2 regions of the Streptomyces sp. NPDC059255 genome follow, and region 2 is predicted to be linked to the other one. Evidence: predicted binding sites of a transcription regulator. Region 2 holds the regulator's gene; the other holds the start of a gene.
The links. The regulator HspR, encoded in region 2, represses chaperone genes until heat shock. The targets are predictions, from matches to a motif close to TTGAGNNNNNNNNNCTCAA.

Region 1 (6,996 bases), on a different contig from region 2:
CAGCTCGTGTTCGGCCGCGATCTTGCGGAGCAGCCGGGCGATCGAGCGCTCCAGGTTCCGCACGCCCGCCTCGCGGGTGTACTCGCCCGCCAGCTTGCGCAGCGCGCCGTCCTCCAGGGTGACCTCGCCGGGCTCCAGGCCCGCGCGCTCCAACTGCCGGGGCAGCAGGTGGTCCCGGGCGATGACGATCTTCTCGTCCTCCGTGTAGCCGTCGAGGCGTACGAGTTCCATACGGTCGAGCAGCGCCTCGGGAATGGCCTCCAGGACGTTGGCCGTGGCGAGGAAGACCACGTCGGAGAGGTCCAGCTCGACCTCCAGGTAGTGGTCGCGGAAGGTGTGGTTCTGCGCCGGGTCGAGGACTTCGAGCAGCGCCGCCGCGGGGTCGCCGCGGAAGTCGGAGCCGACCTTGTCGATCTCGTCGAGCAGGACGACCGGGTTCATCGAACCGGCCTCCTTGATCGCCCGGACGAGGCGCCCCGGCAGGGCTCCGACGTACGTACGCCGGTGGCCGCGGATCTCCGCCTCGTCGCGTACGCCGCCGAGCGCGACCCGGACGAACTTCCGCCCCATGGCGTGCGCGACGCTCTCGCCCAGCGAGGTCTTGCCGACACCGGGCGGCCCGACGAGGGCGAGGACGGCGCCGCCGCGGCGGCCGCCGACGACCCCGAGACCGCGGTCCGCGCGGCGCTTGCGCACGGCCAGGTACTCGGTGATGCGTTCCTTCACGTCCTCCAGGCCGGCGTGTTCGGCGTCCAGGACGGACCGGGCGCCCCTGATGTCGTACCGGTCCTCGGTCCGTTCGTTCCACGGCAGTTCCAGCACGGTGTCGAGCCAGGTGCGGATCCAGGAGCCCTCGGGGCTCTGGTCGGAGGAGCGCTCCAGCTTGTCGACCTCCTTGAGCGCGGCCTCCCGGACCTTCTCGGGGAGGTCGGCGGCCTCGACGCGCGTCCGGTAGTCGTCGGACTCGTCGTCGCCATCCTCGCCGTTGAGCTCGCGCAGCTCCTTGCGTACGGCGTCGAGCTGGCGGCGCAGCAGGAACTCGCGCTGCTGCTTGTCGACGCCTTCCTGGACGTCCTTGGCGATCGACTCGGCGACGTCCTGCTCGGCGAGGTGTTCCCGGAGCTGCTCGGTGGCGAGCTTCAGCCGGGCGACCGGGTCGGTGGTCTCCAGCAGGGCGACCTTCTGCGCGGTGGAGAGGAAGGGCGAGTAGCCGGAGTTGTCGGCGAGCGCCGAGACGTCGTCTATCTGCTGGACGCGGTCGACGACCTGCCAGGCGCCCCGCTTCTTGAGCCAGTCGGTGGCCAGCGCCTTGTACTCGGTGACCAGTTCGGCCACGGCGCCGGGCAGCGGTTCGGGCGCGCTCTCGTCGACGCCGATCCCCTCGACCCAGAGGGCGGCGCCGGGCCCGCTCGTACCGGCCCCGATCCGTACGCGGCCCCGGCCGCGGATGAGCGCGCCGGGATCCCCGTCGGAGAGCCGGCCGACCTGCTCGACGGTCCCGAGCACACCGGTACCGGCGTAGCTCCCGTCGATCCGCGGCACGAGCAGGACGCGGGGCTTTCCGGCGCCCTTGCCGCCCGCGCCGTCCCCGCCGCCGTCCCGGACGGCCGCTTGCGCGGCCTCCACGGCGGCACGGACCTCGGCGTCGGACAGATCGAGCGGCACGACCATGCCGGGCAGCACGACCTCGTCGTCGAGCGGCAGTACGGGAAGCGTGAGCGGTGTGGAGGTGGAAGCCATGGTCTCCCCTTCGGCGTGAAACACGGCGGGACGGCGATACGGCGGTAGCAGTCGGATACCGTCAAGCAAGTTGAGCTATACGGGCTCAATGCTTATGAGCCGGAGATTGTTCCCCCGCTCCAGCTCCCCCGCGTTCGCTCTGAGCGATCGTGTTCACGCACCCCGTCCGGGTGCGTGAACCGGTCCGGGCGGATCGGGCGATAGAGAGGGCGTGAGACTGTTCCGCCCCATGGGGGGAGACCACGACGACGCCGCGCTGCTGCGCGCGGTCGCGCGCGGCGACGCGGCGGGGGCCGAGGCGCTGGCCGAGCTGTACGACCGGCACTCCGGGTGGCTGCTCGCCCGGCTGTCGCGGCGGTGCGCCGATCCCGAGACCGTACGGGAGGTCCTTCAGGACACGTTCCTGACCGTATGGCGCTCGGCGGGGTCGCACCGCGGCGGTGAGGCGGGCGGCTGGCTGTGGGTGATCGCCGCGCGGCGGCTGGTCGACGCGGTGCGGGCGCGGTCCAGGGCGGAGCGCGGTACGTCCTGGCGGCCGGAGTACGAGCCGCCGGCCCACGCGCCGTCCGCCGAGGAACGCGTCCTGGCCGGGCTGGAGTACGGCGATGTCGGCGCCGCCCTCGACCGGATCTCCCCCGAGCTGCGCGACGTGCTGCGCGCGACGGTCGTCGACGGGCTCACCACCCGCGAGACGGCGCGGCTGCTCGGCATCCCGGAGGGCACGGTCAAGACCCGCGCGATGCGGGCGCGCAAGGAGCTGCGCGCCGCGCTGGAACGCATCGCTCCGCTGGGAGGAACGGCATGAGGGACGGCGTGAGGGATGGCATGGGGAACGGCACGGGGGACAGCGGGAGCGCCGGAGCGGGCCGGGCGGCCGGGGCGTGGCACGTGGCGGAGGCACTGGCGGCCCGGTACGCGGCGGGCACCGCCCCGGAGCCGGACGCCTGGTCGTTGGAGAAGCACATCGAAGCGTGCGGCGCGTGCGCCGTCCGGGTGTCCGCGGCGGTACGGGGGACCGCCGCGGGCACCGTACTCGCCGACGTACGGGGCTCCCTGCTCGCCGCGGTCACCCCGCCGCCCCCGCGCACCGACGAGGCTCCGCACTCCGGTCCCGGGTACGGGCGTGGCCGTGGGTTCGGGCGGGATCGTGGGTTCGGGCGGGCACCCGGGTTCGGGCGGGCTCCGGCTGTCGGGTTCGGCGCGCGGGTGCTGTGGGCGGCGGGTCCCGCGCTGCGCGGATCCTGGCTGGTCGCGCTGGTGCTGGTCGCGGCGGGGGCGGTCGGGCTGGCGTACGCCACCGGCTTCACGGGCGCCCGCCCGCTGCTGCTGGCACTGGCCCCGGTGCTGCCGCCCGCCGGGGTCGCCGTGTCGTACGGGCGGTACGCGGATCCGATGCACGAGATCGGCGCGGCCACCCCGGGCGGCGGGCTGCGGCTGCTGCTGACCAGGACCGCCGTCGTCCTCGCGGTGAGCCTGCCGCCGCTGACACTGGTCGGGGTGCTGCTGCCGACCGCCGCACCGGGCACGCCCGCCGCGGCGGCCTGGCTGCTGCCGGGGCTGGCGCTGACGCTGGCCGCGCTGGCGCTCGGCTCGTACATCGGGCACCGGCCGGCGGCCTGCGCGGTCGGCGCGGCGTGGGCGCTGGCCCTCTCCGTACCGCTGCTGAGAACGGCGCGCGCCGGGGCGGCCCCGGACGAACTGGTCGAACTCTCCGCGCAGCTGGCCCGGTTGCTGTCCGGGACGGCGGCGCAGGGCCTCTGGGGCGCGGGGGTGGCGGTGTGCGCGGCCGTGCTGGTGGCGCGGCGGCACTCCTTCGACCGGCCGGCCCCGGGGCACTGGTGAATCGTCCGATGGACCCGCACAACGCGGAAACGAAGAACAACGAGAAGAACAACGAAAGAAACGAGGGCCGCGGTATGACCGCGTCGGTGGCGGTACACGGGTTGACGGTCAGGCACCGCAAGAAGGTCGCGCTGGACGCTGTGCATCTGGGCTTCGGCAAGGGTGTGCACGGGCTGCTCGGCCCGAACGGCGCGGGCAAAACCTCCCTGATCCGGGTGCTGGCGACGGTTGCCGCGCCGGCCGGCGGGCGGGTGGAGCTGCTGGGCCGCGATGTCGCGGAGCACCGTGGCCGCGCGGAGGTGCGGCGGCGGCTCGGCTATCTGCCGCAGCAGTTCGGCTATTACCCGGGTTTCACGGTGCGCGAGTTCGTCGCGTACGTGGCATGGCTCAAGGAGATGGACGCGGCCGGCGTACCGGCGGCGGTGGAGCGCGCGGTGGAGCGGGTGGGGCTCGCGGACCGGATCGACGCGAAGGTGAAGACGCTGTCGGGGGGCATGGTGCGGCGGGTGGGCATCGCGCAGGCGCTCGTCAACGAGCCGGAACTGCTGCTGCTAGACGAGCCGACGGCCGGTCTCGATCCGGAGCAGCGGGTCGAATTCCGCGCACTGCTCCGGGAGGTCGGCACCACGGCCACGGTGATCGTCTCGACGCATCTCGTGGAGGACGTCGCGGCGGCCTGCTCGGAGGTGACGCTGCTGGAGGCGGGCCGGGTGGCGTTCCGGGGGACGACAGCGGATCTGACGGCGCTGGGCGAGAACACCGGGGAGGACCGGCGAGAAGCTTGCGGGGCGGGGGGCGGGGTCAGTATCGGGGCCCGGGCCGGGGCCGGCGACCATCCGATCGAACGCGGCTACACGGCGGCGCTACGGTCCCACCGCACCGGCGCCGCGCGGGGCCGAGCGGGGACCACAGCCGCCACCCCGGCCACCGCCACCGCCGGATCCGAGGGCGCCGAGTGAGCGCCTCCGACGCCCCTGACATCTCTGGCATCTCCGACATCCCCGATATCCCCGGCGCCCCCGACGTCCCCGACGTCCCGGATTCCCACGGCTCCGGGGCGGCGCACGGGGCATCGGGTATCGGAACGCCCGACATCGGAAGGCCGGAGATCGGGGCGTCGAGGATCCCGGCACCCGGCACCGGAACGCCGGAGATCGAGGCGCCTGGGATCCGGACGCCCGGTATCAGAACGCCGCGAACCCGCCCCACCCGACCTGTGACCACCTCCGCCGCCACGGCCACGATAACCGCCGTGGCCGCCGCCGATTCCGCCAAGACCGGCGATCCCGGCGCCCTCGTACCGCCCACCATCCCGCCCCCGCACCGCCGGACCCGTGGCGTCCTGGGGACCGAGTTGCGGCGCGGCGTCGGGCCCTGGTCCGCGGGTGCCGTGGTGGTCGTCTGCTGGGTGACGATGTACGGCAAGTCGCCCCAGTGGATGGGCCGCTGGACGGAGACCACCGGCCTGCTACGCGTCATGCTGCTGATCTGCGGGCCGCTCGCCGTCGCCGTCGGCTGCTGGCAGGGCGGGCGGGAGCGGCGGCGGGCCACCGGGGACCTGCTCGCCTCGCTCCCCCGCGCCCCGCTGCGCCGGACGCTGCTCGCCGTGGCGCCCGCCGCGGTGTGGCCGCCCGCCGGGTATCTCCTCGCCGCGGCGGGGTGTGCCCTGGCGACCTGGCCGTACACCGGTGGCGGCCGGCCGTTCCTGTCGCAGACCGCCGCCGACGCCGTGGCCATGGCGGCGCTCGGGGTGCTCGGTTTCGTGGCCGGCCGGCTGATCCGCTGGCGACTGGCAGCGCCACTGCTCGCCGCCGTCACCTATATCGGGCTCGGCATACCCGCGTACGCGGACTCCCCGGCCCGCTGGCTCGGCCCGGCCTACCAGCACTGGTACTTCTGGGACCGGCCGGTGTGGTGGTTCGGGCCCGCCTCGATGGTGTGGACCGCCGGGCTCGCCGGGGCGGCGCTGCTCGCGTACGCCGCCCGGCGCCGTACCAGCGCGCTGCTGCCGCTCACGGCCGCCTGCGCCGCAGCCGTGGTGCTGACGCAGACCGGCGACGGGCTGTGGCGCCCCGACCCGGCGGCGGCCCGGCTGGTCTGCGACGACGGCACCCCGAGGGTGTGCGTCACCGCCGTCGACCGGAAGCTGCTGCCGTCGGTGTCGGCCGCGCTCGCCGACCTCAACGCCAAGCTGCGCGGCGTCCCCGGCGCGCCGGTCCGCTGGATCGACGGCCCCCGCGCGCCCGGCCCCGGGGAATGGCAACTTCCCAGTCCCTTCAGGCTCTCCGAGCGCGGCGAGATCCCCGATCCGGCCTACTACGCCAACTGGGCCGTCGGTTATCTCTTCTCGCAGGACTGCTCGGGCACCGACTTCGACACTCCGGCCGCCCGGCGGGCCGCCGCGGTCAACGACGCCGTCCGGCAGTGGCTCGCGCCGCACCCGGACACCAACATCCCGCTGCCCGGAAGCGAGGTCCATCTGCGGCGGCTGAGCGCCATGGACCGGGCGGAGAGCCGCGCCTACCTCACGCTCTATATGGCCGCCGATCTCTGCCGGGCCGACCAGGTGCCCGTCCCATGATCCGAGGTGCCCGTTCCATGAATCCCCCCGCGCAAAAGACCCGAACGCCGCTCACGCTGTACGCCCGGTCGCGCGCCATGCCCGCCACCCTCGGCGCGCTCGCCGGTGTCGCGCTCGCCGCCGCGTGGGCCGCATGGTGGCTCCAGGCGCAGCCCGGATTCGACCATTCGGCCCGAGTCCCGGTGGTGGTGCTCGCGCCGCTGCTCGCCTCGGCGGCCATCGGAACCGGCATGTACACGTACAGCGACGAGTTGGACCGCACGGCCGTACGCCCCTGGTGGCCCCGGCGGCTGGCCGTGCTGCTCGGCCTCACGGCGCTCGCCGCGGCACTGCTCGCCCTCGGCGTCCCCGGCCACCCGGAGGCGTTCGGGGGACCCGCGGCCGTACGGAACCTGCTCGGCGCCGTCGGGGTCACTGCGGGCGCCGCCGCGCTGCTGGGGGCGCGGCTGAGCTGGCTGCCGATGACGGCGTACACGAGCGCGGTCTACCTCGCGGCGCCCCGAGCGCCGGGCGGCGCCGCCGCGCTGTGGGCCTGGCCGCTCCAGCCGGGGCCGCAGGCCTGGGCGTGGGCGGCGGCGGTGGTGGCGTACGGATGCGGCGCCGGGGTGTACGTGTGGCGCGGGGCCCGCCGGGAGGATCACTGACGGCGGCGCGCCTGACCGCCCCGCCCCGCCGCCGTAAACCGGATTGTCCTGGCCCACCCCTCGCGACCAGGATGTGAGTACCATCCGCCGGCCGAGGGAGACGCTCAGCATGTCCGTACCCGACCCGGATTCCGGTCCCGTCACGCTCGACCGACGCGAGAGCCCCTACGGGGAGGTCGTCCTGCGGCG
Region 2 (6,996 bases):
CGTCGCGCTGACCGACGCTTTCGAGCCGTTCATGGCGATCGCCTCGCAGGGGCCGCCGAGCACCCACGCGATCACCGTCCTGGAGGGCAAGAGCCGGATCAACGCGGCGATCGACCTCTCCACGGCCGCGTGCAGGACCGAGGTCCTCACCGTGCAGCCGGGCGGTGTCCGCAGCGCGGACGCGCTCGAACAGGGGCTGGAGCGCGGCCGGACCGTGGTGGACCGCGGGGTCAGCATCCGCACGCTCTACCAGCACACCGTCCGGCACGGCCAGGGCACGCTCGCCTACGCCGAACGTCTCGCCGAGGGAAACGTCGAGATCCGGACGCTGGAGGAGCTGGTCGAGCGGCTGATCATCTTCGACCGCACCGTCGCGTACATCCCGGCGCGCTCCGACCGGGAGGTCGCCCTGGAACTGCGCCACCCCGCACTCGTCGACTACCTGGCCCAGGTCTTCGAGCAGCTCTGGCGACGCGCCACCCCCCTCACCGAACAGGTCCCGTACGAGCCGACCCCCGACGGCATCTCCGGCGTCCAGCGCTCCATCGCGAGGCTGCTCATCGAGGGATACGTGGACGAGGCCATCGCCCGCCGGCTGGGGATGAACGTACGGACCTGCCGCGCCCACATCGCCAAACTCGCCACCACGCTCGGCAGCGGCAGCAGGGCACAACTCGGCTATCTCATCGCACACTCGGGAATCCTGGACCAGGAGCGCTGACCCGGCATTTCGATACACCCCGACATACCTCGCTCCACACCGCACACAACGAACCCCACACCGAACAAACAGAGGAAACCCGCAATCTGAATCCGAACCGACCTGAAACAGCGCGAGTTCCCCGAACCGGACGCCTAAAACCCGCCGTTGTACGGCGAGAACCCGGCGACGGCCGCAGTCACTCTCTGTAGAGTGCGGCTTCGGCCTGTCCGGATCAAGCGAAACGCGACTGCACTGATGCGCACTGCGGAACCGTGCAGCACTGCGGAACCACGCAGGAGGGACATATGACACAACCGGACGCGGTGACCCACAGAGGACCGTCGCCCGCTGTGTCGGCGGAGGCGCGCGCCCTGCTCGACCGGTTCGCCCGGGGCGAGCAGGTCGGGCGCGCCGAGCCCGGCTGCACCGAACTGATCGCCCTCGGCCTGGCGGTCCACGACCCGCACCACGACCGGTGGGGCATGGCCGACCTGCGCCACGCCGAGGAGACCGCCATGGCCGAGGAGCGGGCCGGCATAGCCCGCCACCTCCAGCGCATGCGGCAACTCGCCGATCTCTACCGCGAACTGGGAACGTACGAATCGCCCACCGGAAACGGAATCGAGTTTCTCGACCGGCTCGAACACGTCAATGCCGCCATCATGCAGGCAGCGGATTACGCGCGGTCCCACATGTACACGGCGCACCCGGTAAACCGGACCGCGGCAGGGCTGACCGCGGTCATCCCCCGCGAGATCAAGCTCCTGGAACGCGGCATCACCCGCCGCACCATTTACTCCGAATCCGCCCGCACCCGCGCCGCGGAACAGGAGTGGGCGACGACCATGAGCGCGCACGGCGCGGAGATTCGTACGCTCGCCTCCGATTTCGAGCGAATGATCCTCGTGGACAGAAGATTCGCCATCATTTCCGACCACCGGGACGAGCCGAACAGAATGACCGCGTTCAAAGTGACGCACCCCGGCATGGTGGCTTTCCTCCAACACCTCTTCGAGCAGCAGTGGGAGCGGGCCGAGCCCTGGATGGGCGGCCGGTTCCGGCCGAGGGAGGGCATCGTCACGACGGGCCGCTCCCGGCGCATCCTCAACAAGCTCCGCGAGGGCCGGACCCTCAAGCAGATCGCCAGCGAACTGGAGGTCAGCCTGCGCACCGTCAACACCGACCTGAACAAGCTGTACGAGGTCGTCGGCGTGGACACGCTCTTCTCGCTCGGGGTGTGGTGGGGGTCAGAGGCCGCCGCCGAGGAACGCAAACGGGGCTGACCGCGTGCGGGCGGGACGACCGTGCGCGAGCGGGACCGACCCGCGCCGAGCGCTCAGCGGAACGCCCGGCCGGGGAGATCCCGGCCGGGCGCTCCGAGGTAGTCGGTGGCGTCTGTGGCGTCGTGACGTCGGTGACGTCAGTCCGTCGGGCGCTTGGGCTTCGGGCGCCACACCACCAGCGCGCTCGTCTGCTGCACGTCCTGGTACGGCACCAGGTCCCGGCGGTACGAGGCGTGCACCTGCGCCTCGCGCTGCTGCATCGCCGCCGCGGCGCCGTCCACCGCGGACGCCAGCTCGGCGACCCTGGCCTGGAGCGCGGCGACCTGGTTCTCCAGCTCGATGATGCGCTTGATTCCGGCCAGATTGATGCCCTCGTCCTGCGAGAGCTGCTGCACCTGCCGGAGCAGTTCGATGTCCCGGGCCGAGTAGCGGCGCCCGCGGCCCGCCGTACGGTCCGGGGAGACCAGGCCGAGGCGGTCGTACTGCCTCAGGGTCTGCGGGTGCAGCCCGGAGAGCTGGGCCGCCACCGAGATGACGTACACCGGCGTCTCCTCGGTCAGCGCGTACGCCCTGCCGAACGATGAGGACGGCCGCCGCCGCCCGTCCCTGTCCATCGGGTCATGCTCCCTTCGCCGCCTGGAACAGCTCCGCCCGCGGGTTCTCGTCCGCGGTCGCCTTCCGGTATGCCTCCAGCGCGTCGCGCGCCTGGCCGCCGAGGTCCTTGGGCACGACCACCTCGACGGTCACCAGCAGGTCGCCGCGGCTGCCGTCCTTGCGTACGGCGCCCTTGCCACGGGCCCGCATCGTACGGCCGTTGGGGGTGCCCGCGGGCAGCTTCAGCGTGACCGGTGGGCCACCCAGCGTGGGAACCCGCACCTCGCCGCCGAGCGCCGCCTCCGCGAAGGTGACGGGCACGGTGATGGTGAGGTTGTCGTCCTTGCGGCCGAAGACCGGGTGCGCGTCGACATGGACGACGACGTACAGGTCGCCGCCCGGGCCGCCGCGCTCGCCGGGAGCGCCCTTGCCCCGGAGCCTGATCCGCTGGCCGTCGCTGACGCCCGCGGGGATGCGGACCTGCATGGTCCGCGAGGACCTGGCCCGTCCGCTGCCCTTGCAGACCTCGCATGGGTCCTGGGCGATCAGCCCGCGCCCCTTGCAGTCCACGCAGGGGTCGGTCAGCGAGAAGCCGCCGCCCGAGCCGCGCGAGACCTGGCCGGTGCCCACACAGGTCGGGCAGACCCGCGGGGAGCCGTTCTTGTCACCGGTGCCCGAACACGCCTTGCAGGGCGCCTGGCTGGACATCCGCAGCGGGACCGTGGCCCCGTCGACGGCCTCCGTGAAGCTGAGCGTCACCTCGGTGTCGATGTCCTGGCCGCGGCGCGGCTGCGTACGGGTGCCGGGGCCGCCGCGGTTGAACAGCCCGCCGAAGACGTCACCGAGCCCGCCGCCGAAGCCGCCGGCGCCGGCCGGGCCGCCCTGCGCGCCGCCCTGACCGCCGCCGAAGAGGTCGCCCAGGTCGAAGTTGAACGAGCCGTTGCCGCCCGCGCCGGGCCCCGGCCGGAACCCGCCGTTGCCGAAGAGCGAGCGCGCCTCGTCGTACTCCTTGCGCCGCTTGGGGTCGCCGAGGATGTCGTTCGCCTCGGAGATCTCCTTGAAGCGCTCCTCCGCCTTGGCGTCGCCCTTGTTGGCGTCCGGGTGGTACTCGCGGGCGAGCTTCCGGTACGCCTTCTTGATCTCGGCCTCGGTGGCGTCCTTCGGAACGCCGAGAACCTTGTAGTAGTCCTTCTCCACGAAGTCCTTCGTGCTCATCCTCGACGTCCCTCCTCTCCGCCCGCACCGGCACCGCCGGTCACCGCGTCACCTGTGTCCGGAACGCCGCCGGCGCGTCGTGCGCCGGCCGCGTCCCGGATATCGACGGCGTGCTCCGTGCCGTCTCCGTCAGCCCTGATCGGGCCCACCGTTCTCCTTGTCATCGGCCGACTCCGCCTGCTCCTCGGCGGACTTCGTCTTGCCACCCGGCTGCGGCTCGGCCACCGCGACCCGGGCGGGCCTGATCGTGCGCTCGCCGAACCGGTACCCGGGCTGCAGGATCGCGACGCACGTCGTCTCCGTGACGTCCGGCGCGTACGAGTGCATCAGGGCCTCGTGGATCGTCGGGTCGAAGGGCTCGCCCTCCGTACCGAACGGCTGGAGCCCCAGCTTGACCGTGACCGCTTCCAGCGACTCGGCGACGGACTTGAAGCCGCCGACCAGCTCGTCGTGGTCCCGCGCCCGCCCGATGTCGTCGAGCACGGGCAGAAGTTCGGTGAGCAGGTTCGCGACCGCGATCTCCTTGACGGAGACCCGGTCCCGCTCCACGCGCCTGCGGTAGTTCTGGTACTCGGCCTGGAGCCGCTGAAGGTCAGCCGTACGCTCGCCGAGCGCCGTACGGACCTGGTCGAGCTGGGCCAGCAGGCCCGCGTCCTGGATGTCCCCGGCGGGGGCCGCCGCCCCGGACTCCTTCGCGGAGTCCGGCTCGGCGGCCTTCGGCGTGGCGTCGTCGGCGCCGGAGGGGACATCGGGCTTCTCCTCGAAGCCCGGGGTCTCCTCTGTCACGCCGCACCGTCCTTCCTGGGCTTCTCGTCGTCGACGATCTCGGCGTCCACGACGTCGTCCTCGGGCTTGGCCTGACCGGCGCCCGCGGCGCCGTCGGGGCCGGCGGCACCGGACGCCTGGGCGTCCGCGTACATCGCCTGTCCGAGCTTCTGGGACACGGCCGCGACCTTCTCCGTGGCGGTACGGATCTCGGCGGTGTCCTCGCCCTTCAGCTTCTCCTTGAGGTCGGCGATCGCCGTCTCGACCTCGGTCTTGATCTCGCCCGGGACCTTCTCCTCGTTGTCCTTGAGGAACTTCTCGGTCTGGTAGACGAGCTGCTCGGCCTGGTTGCGGGTCTCCGCGGCCTCGCGGCGGCGGTGGTCCTCGTCCGCGTACTTCTCGGCCTCTTCGCGCATCCGGTTGACCTCGTCCTTCGGCAGCGAGGAGCCACCGGTGACGGTCATCTTCTGCTCCTTGCCGGTGCCGAGGTCCTTCGCGGCCACGTGCATGATGCCGTTGGCGTCGATGTCGAAGGCGACCTCGATCTGCGGCACACCACGCGGCGCGGGCGGCAGACCGGTCAGCTCGAACATACCGAGCTTCTTGTTGTACGCGGCGATCTCGCGCTCGCCCTGGTAGACCTGGATCTGCACGGACGGCTGGTTGTCCTCGGCCGTCGTGAAGATCTCCGAGCGCTTCGTCGGAATCGTGGTGTTCCGCTCGATGAGCTTGGTCATGATGCCGCCCTTGGTCTCGATACCCAGGGACAGCGGGGTGACGTCGAGGAGCAGGACGTCCTTGACCTCACCCTTCAGGACACCGGCCTGGAGCACGGCGCCGATGGCGACGACCTCGTCCGGGTTGACGCCCTTGTTGGCCTCGCGGCCACCGGTCAGCTCCTTGACGAGCTCGGCGACGGCGGGCATACGCGTCGAACCACCGACGAGCACCACGTGGTCGATCTCGGAGAGCTGGATGCCCGCGTCCTTGATGACGTTGTGGAACGGGGTCTTGCACCGGTCCAGCAGGTCGGCCGTGAGCTGCTGGAACTGGGAGCGGGTGACCTTCTCGTCCAGGTGCAGCGGGCCCTCGGCGGACGCCGTGATGTACGGCAGGTTGATCGTGGTCTCCGTGGAGGACGACAGCTCGATCTTCGCCTTCTCCGCGGCCTCGCGGAGACGCTGGAGAGCCATCTTGTCCTTGGACAGGTCCACGCCGTGGCCGTTGGCGAACTGCTTCACCAGGAAGTCGACGAGACGCTGGTCCCAGTCGTCACCACCGAGGTGGTTGTCACCGTTGGTGGCCTTCACCTCGACGACGCCGTCGCCGATCTCCAGCAGCGAGACGTCGAACGTACCGCCACCGAGGTCGAAGACGAGGATGGTCTGGTCGTCCTTGTCGAGCCCGTAGGCCAGGGCGGCCGCCGTCGGCTCGTTGACGATACGCAGGACGTTCAGGCCCGCGATCTCGCCGGCCTCCTTGGTGGCCTGGCGCTCCGAGTCGTTGAAGTACGCCGGGACGGTGATCACCGCGTCGGTGACCTTCTCGCCCAGGTACGCCTCGGCGTCCCGCTTCAGCTTCTGCAGCACGAAGGCCGACATCTGCTGGGGGTTGAAGTCCTTGCCGTCGAGGTTGATCTTCCAGTCGGTGCCCATGTGGCGCTTGACCGACCGGATGGTCCTGTCGACGTTCGTGACCGCCTGGCGCTTCGCGACCTCTCCGACGAGCACCTCGCCGTTCTTGGCGAAGGCGACGACGGACGGCGTGGTCCTGGCGCCCTCTGCGTTGGTGATGACGGTGGGCTCGCCGCCTTCGAGAACGCTGACGACGGAGTTAGTCGTGCCCAGGTCGATGCCGACCGCACGTGCCATTTCGATTCCTCCAGGTGACTTGAGTGGAACAGGCTCAAGGATGCATCACAGATCCCACGGAGTCAAAGGACCTGAGTCGAGAAGGCTCAACTATTGTGCGCCCACTCCCCGACCGCGCCGAATCACGCCGAAACGGGCACGGCAGACGACTCCGCCCGGGGTGCCTACCCGATCCATACCGGTCCAGCATGCGATCGTTCTGCACCAAAAGCCATAAATCGCTCAGAGAACGGTCAGATGTGACCACGAAGCGACCTGTACCCCAGACACCTCAGGCACCCAGGACACCCCAGACGCTCTGGACACCCCAGGCGCCCCGGACATCCCCGCCACCGAACCCGCACCTCGCACGGCTCGATCAGCTCCGCCCGCACCTCGCACGGCTCGATCAGCTCCGCCCGCATCTCGCACGGCTCGCACGGCCCGGCCGGCTCCGCCCGCACCTCGAACCCAAGCGCCTGCTCGACGTAACCCTCGGCTCGGCCCTGCTGCTCCTGGCCTCGCCCGTCCTCGCGGCCGCCGCCCTCGCCCTCGCGCTCTCCCGCCCGGCCGGTGGCGTCTTCGT

Region 1: lon (endopeptidase La) is a predicted target of HspR. The motif match lies at 1,811-1,829, and genes of this name have one in related genera.

What each region holds. Positions count from the first base shown of each region.
Region 1 is NZ_JBHYZP010000031.1:30,483-37,478, forward strand. It holds gene lon (endopeptidase La) at 1-1,740, opposite strand, end outside; gene ACFXKG_RS29640 (RNA polymerase sigma factor) at 1,970-2,545, shown strand; gene ACFXKG_RS29645 (zf-HC2 domain-containing protein) at 2,566-3,582, shown strand; gene ACFXKG_RS29650 (ABC transporter ATP-binding protein) at 3,657-4,541, shown strand; gene ACFXKG_RS29655 (hypothetical protein) at 4,835-6,163, shown strand; gene ACFXKG_RS29660 (hypothetical protein) at 6,181-6,807, shown strand; gene ACFXKG_RS29665 (spermidine synthase) at 6,917-6,996, shown strand, end outside.
Region 2 is NZ_JBHYZP010000005.1:5,634-12,629, reverse strand. It holds gene ACFXKG_RS08865 (helix-turn-helix transcriptional regulator) at 1-721, shown strand, start outside; gene ACFXKG_RS08860 (hypothetical protein) at 1,009-1,986, shown strand; gene ACFXKG_RS08855 (heat shock protein transcriptional repressor HspR) at 2,124-2,600, opposite strand; gene dnaJ (molecular chaperone DnaJ) at 2,605-3,795, opposite strand; gene grpE (nucleotide exchange factor GrpE) at 3,925-4,581, opposite strand; gene dnaK (molecular chaperone DnaK) at 4,578-6,431, opposite strand; gene ACFXKG_RS08835 (sugar transferase) at 6,671-6,996, shown strand, end outside.